One region of the Brevibacillus parabrevis genome, then DNA from elsewhere that is predicted to be linked to it. Evidence: a T-box and tRNA genes for the amino acid it is inferred to sense, from the RefSeq annotation. Region 1 holds a T-box; the other holds one or more tRNA genes.

Region 1 (4,260 bases):
GGCGATGATGCGCCAAGGCCAGCAAACCGATGACATATCCGTTTTGATTTTGCAGTTTCAGTCCGGCTCTTCTGCTGGACATAGAGGAAAGGAAACTCCTGTACTGTTGGGAGTACCCGAGCTGAAGCGCCCGTGAATAGGAGGATGAACGGTGATTCTGTGTGAACAGTGTCCGGACAATCCCTCTTGTCGCAACTGTCTTCTGGAGCTCCGTTCTGGCGGGTCCGCCCAAAAAGTGTTGCCGCCGCGCAAGGTAAAAGTGACGGAGCTTGCGACAATGGAAACAAGTCAAGCGCAATTGATAGCAGTCAGCCGGACAGCTATCGGCCTGCTTAGTCCGTCCAAACAATTGCATGGACGCATGGAGGTCGAGCTCGCTTTCGATTTTCGCATTATCGGCAGCGGGCTGCAGGGAATCAACGGTGTTCCTTACTATGTCGTTGATATCGAGAAGGTTTTGCGCAAAGAAGAAGTTCTGGAGCGATTGCTTCTGGAAGAATTTCACACCTGGCATTTGCGTGGCGAATTGGACCCTACAGACGTATTAACTAATTGGAAAGATCGCGACGACGAGCGAGGACGGCTGATTAAACAGGAGCTGCAAAAGCTGTCGATCCTGCGGCAAATCGAATCGATCTTCCTCTACCTTTTTGATGACGGAAACATCCGCCCGCTTGGATCGAGTCGGGCAGATCCGGATGTCGAGACACAGATGCAGCGTCTGATCAACGAAGCGGCTGTTCGTGGCGCAGGCGAATCGCTGCGGGAGCAGATCGTCAGCGGCGACGGGAAAAAAGTATTCGAGATGTATGTTTCCGATCTCCCGGACCGTACCTGTGGGATTGCCCTGATCGATGTCACGGCAGCTATCGCGGAAGAACGGATGAGAAAGCGGCGCGAATGGGAGATTTACCGCGATATTTTAGGGGTGGTTACCGCCGGAAAGCTGCTGCTGCTAAGCGACGAAGAGCTGTTTTTTTTGCTGCGGGAGGGCCGGAAATCGCTGGCGATGGACATCAAGGAGCCAGGCGATCTGGCTTTGCTCAGGCGAGCGTTCAAGCGTGCTCTTGAGCCGTTGGGGCTTGTTGCCAACCGATTGCTGCAATTTTTGGTGGCGGTTAACGAAGCGGCTTCGAATACACTCAAGCATGGAAGCGGTGGAACGATTACTTTGTACATAGCAAACGATCTGGGACTTTGCCGGGTTGTCATTCACGACCAGGGGCAGGGGATTTTGCTGGAGGACTTGCCGCGAGCGACGCTGCAGCAAGGATTTTCGACGCGAAATTCCCTCGGTGCGGGCTTTCATGTCATGCTGCAATACTGCGATCGTATTTATTTGAGCAGCACAGCACAAGGGACCAAGCTTATTTTGGAGAGTGCGTTGCCAAGCTGATGAACATTGGGGAAAATACCAAATGTTTGCAAGTGGAGTGAACCGGGTAACATGAGAGAGAGAAAAGAATCAGGTGTACCGATACCTATTGAGAGGAGTTTGAGCATGGACTACCGAGCAACAGAGACGAACGGACAGGCGACGCTGTTTTTCGCTGGAGAGCTGGACATGGCGGTGGGAGATCGAGTGGGTGAACTGCTCCAGCAATACGGAGGGCGAAACCATTCCGTGACTGTCGATTTTCATGGTGTATCCTTTGTAGATTCTTCCGGTATTGGCAGTCTGTATTTCACAACGAAAGAATTGCTTGCCTCTGGCAAACAGGTAGAGATTGTCAATGTCCGGGAAGAAATTTTGGACATTTTAAGTGTACTGGGCTTTACCGAGGCGCTGGGCATTACGGTCGGAAAAGTAGGCGAAACCGGGTTTGACGCCAAACAGCGTGATTGTATATAATAAGCAAAGGCAATGATCCCACAACTACATATCGTATCAATGATGATCGGGAAGAGTAGGTCAGGAGCCCTTTTACAGAGAGGAGAATCAGTTGCTGGAAGATTCTCTAAGGAGACAATGGACTGAAGGTCGCCCGGGAGTTGTTTTTGGTGAACACGATGTGTCTAGCCGAAAGCGGTTCGCAGCCGTTATCTTGTTTGAGGGAACTTGCGATGGGCAGTTTTGCCTGTCGTCTGTTAACAAAGGTGGTACCGCGAAATGAAATCCTTTCGTCCTTTGGATGAAGGGTTTTTTTATTTTTTCTAGAGGAGGACCTAACTATGTCAAATCAGCCAACAACCGACATCGACCAATTGCTGCCGAAGAACTACGACCCGAAGGCAGCAGAGAGCAAATGGTATCCGTACTGGATCGAAAAGCAGTTTTTCAAGGCGGAACGCGACCCGGCGAAGCGTCCGTTCACAATCGTCATCCCGCCTCCGAACGTAACAGGCAAGCTGCATTTGGGCCACGCGCTTGATACGACGCTTCAAGATATCATCACGCGCGCCAAACGGATGCAAGGGTACAGCACGCTGTTCTTGCCAGGGATGGACCACGCAGGGATCGCCACACAAGCCCGTGTAGAAGCGACTTTGCGCGAAGAAGGAATCTCCCGCCACGACCTCGGCCGTGACAAGTTCATCGAAAAAGTATGGGAATGGAAGCATATTTACGCTTCGCACATTCGCGAGCAGTGGGAAAAGCTCGGTCTTGCCCTGGATTACTCCCGCGAGCGTTTCACGATGGATGAAGGCTTGTCCAAAGCGGTGCGCGAAGTATTCGTCCGCCTGTACGAAAAAGGGCTGATCTACCGCGGCAACCGCATCATCAACTGGGACCCGGCTGCCCGTACGGCTCTGTCCGATATCGAAGTTATTTACAAAGAAGTAAAAGGCGCGCTTCACCACATGCGTTATCCGCTGGCTGACGGTACTGGCTACATCGAAGTAGCAACTACCCGTCCGGAAACGATGCTCGGTGATACGGCAGTCGCTGTCCATCCGGAAGACGAGCGCTACAAGCATTTGATCGGAAAAATGGTCATTTTGCCGATTGTCGGCCGGGAAATCCCGATCGTAGCAGACACGTATGTCGATCCCGAGTTCGGTTCCGGCGCGGTAAAAATCACGCCTGCGCACGATCCGAACGACTTTGAACTGGGACTTCGCCATCAGTTGCCGCAAATCGTCGTCATGGACGAAACCGGAACGATGAACGAACAGGCAGGCATTTACAAAGGTCTGGACCGTTTTGCGTGCCGCAAGCAAATCATTAAAGATTTGACAGAGCAAGGCGTAATGTTCAAGGTAGAGGAGCACATTCACCAGGTAGGTCACAGTGAGCGCAGCGATGCTGTCGTGGAACCGTACCTGTCTACCCAGTGGTTTGTAAAAATGCAGCCATTGGCTGACCTGGCGCTTGCCAACTCCAACAGCGAAGAAAGCGTCAAGTTCGTTCCGGAGCGCTTCAAAACGAACTACTTGCGCTGGATCGAAAACATTCGCGACTGGTGCATTTCCCGCCAGCTCTGGTGGGGTCACCGCATTCCTGCCTGGTATTGCGCAGATTGCGGGGAAACCGTCGTATCTCGTGACGATGTAAGCGAATGTCCGAGCTGCCACAGCCACAAGCTGGAGCAAGACAACGACGTTCTCGATACGTGGTTCTCGTCTGGTCTGTGGCCGTTCTCCACGCTCGGCTGGCCGGAAGAATCCGAGGACATGAAGTATTTCTACCCGACCAATGTACTGGTTACCGGATATGACATCATTTTCTTCTGGGTAGCGCGCATGATGTTCTCCGGTCTTGAATTTACCGGAAAAAGTCCGTTTGAATCCGTGCTGATTCACGGCATTATCCGCGACTCCGAAGGCCGCAAAATGTCCAAGTCGCTCGGAAACGGTGTCGATCCGATGGAAGTGATCGAAAAATACGGCGCGGACGCTCTGCGTTTCACACTGGCAACAGGAAACTCGCCAGGGAACGACCAACGCTTTTACTGGGAAAAGGTGGAGGCAAACCGCAACTTCGCGAACAAGATTTGGAACGCCTCGCGTTTTGCCCTGATGAACTTGACCGGATTCACTTACGACGATATTGATCTCAGCGGCGAGCTGTCGACGCCAGACAAGTGGATTCTCTCCCGTCTGCAAGCGACGATCGCTGACGTGACGCGCCTGTCCGACGCATTTGAGTTTGGCGAAGCGGGCCGCGTGCTGTACAACTTCATCTGGGATGACCTGTGCGACTGGTACATCGAGATGGCGAAGCTGCCGCTCTACGGAAACGACGAAGCAGCGAAGAAAACGACCCAATCGGTACTCGTTACCGTGCTGGATCAAACACTCAAACTGCTGCACCCGTTC
Region 2 (4,260 bases), 2.1 Mb from region 1:
CCGGTGCCGTTCTGTTTATCGTTATCGGACTTGCCTTAACCGGATCGTCGCTGCCGATGAGCAGCATGATCTGGATCGCGCTCGGCGGAGCGGCGATAACTTCCTTGTTCGTATACACGCTGAGCATGCAGGGGGGCGGCGGTTTCGAGCCGATCAAGCTGACGCTGGCCGGGGCGGCTGTTGCTGCCTTCGCGTCCTCGGTCACCTCAGGGATTATGCTCATTCACAAGCATTCGCTGGAAACGGCGCTGCTCTGGATGATCGGCTCTGTATCGGGTCGAGAGCTGGGCCATCTGCTGTTCGTCCTGCCGTACTTGTGCGTCGGCTGGCTCCTCGCAATGCTGATCGCAGGCTCCCTCAATGTGCTGGCGCTAGGCGACGACAACGCCAAGTCGCTCGGTCAGCGGCTGACACTGATCCGGGCCGCCTCCGCGCTCGCAGTCGTCCTTCTGGCTGGCAGCTCCGTAGCGGCGGCGGGACCGATCGCCTTCGTCGGACTCATCGTGCCGCATCTGTGCCGATACGCAGTAGGCAGCGATCACCGCTGGCTGCTTCCTTACAGCGCCTTGACCGGAGCGATTTTGCTGGTAGCGGCTGACCTCGCCGCGCGCTTCGTCCTTATGCCGAAAGAAGTCCCGGTCGGCGTGGCGACGGCGCTGATCGGCGTTCCGTTCCTGATCTTCGTGGCGAGAAGGAGGAAGTCATGAAGAGACGTCCGACATGGAAAAATGCGACGATCGTAAGCTCGCTTGCCGTTGCGGCTTTGATCCTCGCCGTCTTCTGTCTGTCGCTCGGCAGTGTATCCATTCCGATTCGGGACGTGGTCCTGTCGCTTGTCGGCATGAACAGCGAAGGAAGCGATCTGATTATTACACAGTTTCGTTTGCCACGCATCGTAGCGGCGCTCCTGATCGGCGCGGCATTGGCTGTTTCCGGCAGCCTGCTGCAAGGAGTGATCCGCAATCCGCTCGCTTCTCCGGACCTGCTCGGCGTTACGGGCGGCGCTTCGGTAGCGGTGGTCGCTTTTATGACCGCCTTTACCAGCTACAGTATTCATTACGTGCCGATCATCGCGATCGCAGGGGCATTCGCCGCTGCTTCGGTCAACTACTCGTTCGCCTGGAAAAAGGGAGTCACTCCGTCCCGGCTCGTGCTAATCGGTATCGGCATCTCGACGGCGATGAGCGCCTTGACGATGTTTTTGCTGCTGAGCGGCCCCGCCTATCTCGCCGCCCAGGTGCTGAACTGGATGACGGGCAGCTTGTACGGGACGAACTGGAGCTATATCAAGGCCATCTGGCCGTGGATCGTCGCTTTGATCCCGCTGTCGCTCTTGTATGCCAAAGAGCTGGACATTCAGGCGCTCGGCGAAGAAACAGCGATCGGTCTCGGCAGCAGACTTCAGATGAGCCGAATGGTCGCGATGCTACTCAGCGTCGCCCTCGCCGGGGTAGCGGTCGGCATCGCCGGAACGATCTCCTTCATCGGCCTGCTTGCCCCGCATATGGCGAGAAAGCTCGTCGGCAATCGCTACGGAATCGTCATCCCGACGGCAGCGCTCATCGGCGCAATCGTGCTGCTGCTTGCCGATCTGGCGGGACGAATGCTGTTCTTGCCGCTCGATATTCCTGCGGGCGTATTTACCGCCGGAGTGGGCGCTCCGTTCTTCCTGTATCTCTTGTTCAGGCGCAAACGGCCAGGGTCATAATCGGCAGAAGCGAAAAGGAGTCGGAGGCTGACCCCCGACTCCTTTTTCTGTATGGATGGGATTTTTGTTTTGCAAGGCCAAATGCTTGTACATGATTTGGAAATAGCAAAAAGGCTCCTGCTCTGCCAGAAACAGCAGAACAAGAACCTTTCATTGATAAAGCGATGCGGTCGAGAGGACTTGAACCTCCACGGTGTTGCCACCACTAGAACCTGAATCTAGCGCGTCTGCCAATTCCGCCACGACCGCGTATGAAAATGGTGGAGGCTGACGGGATCGAACCGCCGACCCTCTGCTTGTAAGGCAGATGCTCTCCCAGCTGAGCTAAGCCTCCACAATACCCCGACTTTCGCCGGGGCCCCAACAAGTTGTTGGGCTTCCAGGTGACCCGTAGGGGATTCGAACCCCTGTATGACAGCGTGAAAGGCTGCTGTGTTAAACCGCTTCACCAACGGGCCAAGATGGCGGATGGAGTGGGATTTGAACCCACGAGACGGGTCGACCCCGCCTACACGATTTCCAATCGTGCTCCTTCGGCCGCTCGGACATCCATCCATCTGTATCACTTGCCGAGCTGTACAGCTCAGGCAAGAATTAATCTATCATATCTAGCAAACGATTACAAGATATATTTTAAAATTTGTGGGAATTGCCTAAAGCAAGTTTCTCCCTCCGCCAATATGCTACCAGTAATCATCTATGTTGCGGAGTGATGACAGGTGGGCAGAAGACGACGGCGGGCAAGACGTATCCCTTGTTTGTACGGAAATTGGTGCGGGCCAGGCTGCTCTGGACCAGGCGCACCTATCGACGATATCGACCGTTGCTGCAAAAAACATGACTACTGCTACCAGAAGCGCGGCTACTTTTCGTGCAGCTGCGATCAGGAGCTGCTGCGCTGTTTGCAGGACAAGATCGATATGAGCACGGAAAAAGGCAGGATGGCTGCGATGATTTCCGCCTATTTTTCCCGATCGAAGTGTATTCCTGACGACATGAAGTAGCCTTTTTACGAATTGTCATTCTTATCATTCTTTATACAAAAAACGGTAACTACTTGGACATAATTCCGCCATATTTCCCGTGATTTTCCTTGGCTTTTTTTGGTACTCTATTGAATGTCCAAGGAGGTTACACGCCGTGGAAGTACACATATGCACCGACGCCCGTGCTGCACTGTCGCTTAAAAGAGAAGTGATCTGCCATGGGATTTCCTGCTTTTACGTCCGCAAGTTTGAAAATGATCAAGTAGAATTTGTATTCCTAGCGCTCTCGGAGCACCAAAAGAAGCTCTTATGCTATACGCTGCGAAATTACAGCTACGCCCTAACTTATCTAGCCTAATCATAGCCATACAGTCGCGATCATTTTCGTCCCCTGGAAAACAGGGGATTTTTTCATGCCCAAAAGCACATGCCCAAGCGGTGAGACGGGAAGAAGCTGCTCTTCCCGCCCCACCCAAGGCAACTTGCTGCCAAAATCCGGCTTCTCGGCTTCCGAACAGCGACGAGTCTGCTTTCGGTTCTTACAGCTTATGCTGTTCGATCTTGCCCAGCCGATGGATATCGTCGGCCGATACGGAGGACAGCGCATCCAAAAACTGAATCTGGAAGCTGCCCGGACCGTCTGTCGCCGATTTTTCCGCTGCTTTTTGCGCAGCCACACCGTATGCGACGAGCGCAGCAGCCCCCGCGGCCAACGTGTTTTCGGCAACAGCGGCAAAAGCCCCCATGACGGAAGTCAGCAGGCAGCCTGTTCCCGTCACTTTGGTCAAGATCGGATGGCCGTTGTCGATGGCGTACACCGTACTGCCATCTGAAATGACATCCACCTTGCCCGTGATCGCCACTACCGTCTCCAGCTTCTCGGCAGCTGCTTTGGCGAGCGAAGCGACATCTCCGCCTGCCTCGCCTGCGTCCACGCCTTTAATCTCCCACGATTCCCCGATGACGTTGGCAATCTCCGCCGCATTTCCGCGAACCAGGGCGATATCTAGCTCGCGCACGATTTTTTGTGCCGTTTCGGTTCGATACGGGGTTGCTCCTGCGCCTACCGGATCGAACAAGACCGGAACGTGGTGCTGATTGGCCGATTTGCCCGCAATCAGCATCGCCTTTACTTCCCGCTCGCTCAAGGTGCCCATGTTCAGGACGAGTGATCCCGCGATTTTCGCCATGTCCGCCACTTCTTGCTTCGCATAGGCCATGACGGGAGATGCTCCGAGCGCGAGCAAGCCATTGGCTGTAAAGTTGGTCACGACAACGTTGGTGATGTTGTGCACAAGCGGATTGCGCTCCCGTACTTTTTCAAGCAGTTCACTGATCGCTTCAAGCTTCACGTTCGCCTTCCCTCTCTTTCCTATCTACAGAGCGGGGAACCATCTTGAACACTTCCACGATTTTCCCCAGCTCCGGATGATCCTGTCTTACTCCTATGATGATATAGGAATGATGCAAGACAGGCAATTCAGGCGAGCTGGCAACCACCTTCCAGAGCGTGTCCGTATCGTCCCGCACCTTTGCCAAAAAAGAAATGCGCCCCGCCCGCTGCTG

The links. The T-box of region 1 lies ahead of IRJ17_RS23390 (valine--tRNA ligase). A T-box ahead of a tRNA ligase gene usually reads a tRNA of that ligase, here a tRNA-Val.
Region 2: it has a tRNA-Val gene. The T-box ahead of IRJ17_RS23390 (valine--tRNA ligase) is inferred to sense a tRNA for this amino acid. The anticodon was not compared.

What each region holds. Positions count from the first base shown of each region.
Region 1 covers NZ_CP064090.1:5,073,923-5,078,182, reverse strand. Annotated here, with positions in the region: gene IRJ17_RS23405 (PP2C family protein-serine/threonine phosphatase) at 1-136, shown strand, start outside; gene IRJ17_RS23400 (ATP-binding protein) at 152-1,396, shown strand; gene IRJ17_RS23395 (STAS domain-containing protein) at 1,502-1,852, shown strand; T-box leader at 1,886-2,132, shown strand; gene IRJ17_RS23390 (valine--tRNA ligase) at 2,173-4,260, shown strand, end outside.
Region 2 covers NZ_CP064090.1:2,993,769-2,998,028, reverse strand. Annotated here, with positions in the region: gene IRJ17_RS14320 (FecCD family ABC transporter permease) at 1-707, shown strand, start outside; gene IRJ17_RS14315 (FecCD family ABC transporter permease) at 704-1,708, shown strand; tRNA gene IRJ17_RS14310 (tRNA-Leu) at 1,874-1,957, opposite strand; tRNA gene IRJ17_RS14305 (tRNA-Val) at 1,967-2,042, opposite strand; tRNA gene IRJ17_RS14300 (tRNA-Glu) at 2,093-2,166, opposite strand; tRNA gene IRJ17_RS14295 (tRNA-Ser) at 2,171-2,263, opposite strand; gene IRJ17_RS14290 (phospholipase A2 family protein) at 2,428-2,712, shown strand; gene thiM (hydroxyethylthiazole kinase) at 3,234-4,046, opposite strand; gene IRJ17_RS14280 (hypothetical protein) at 4,036-4,260, opposite strand, start outside.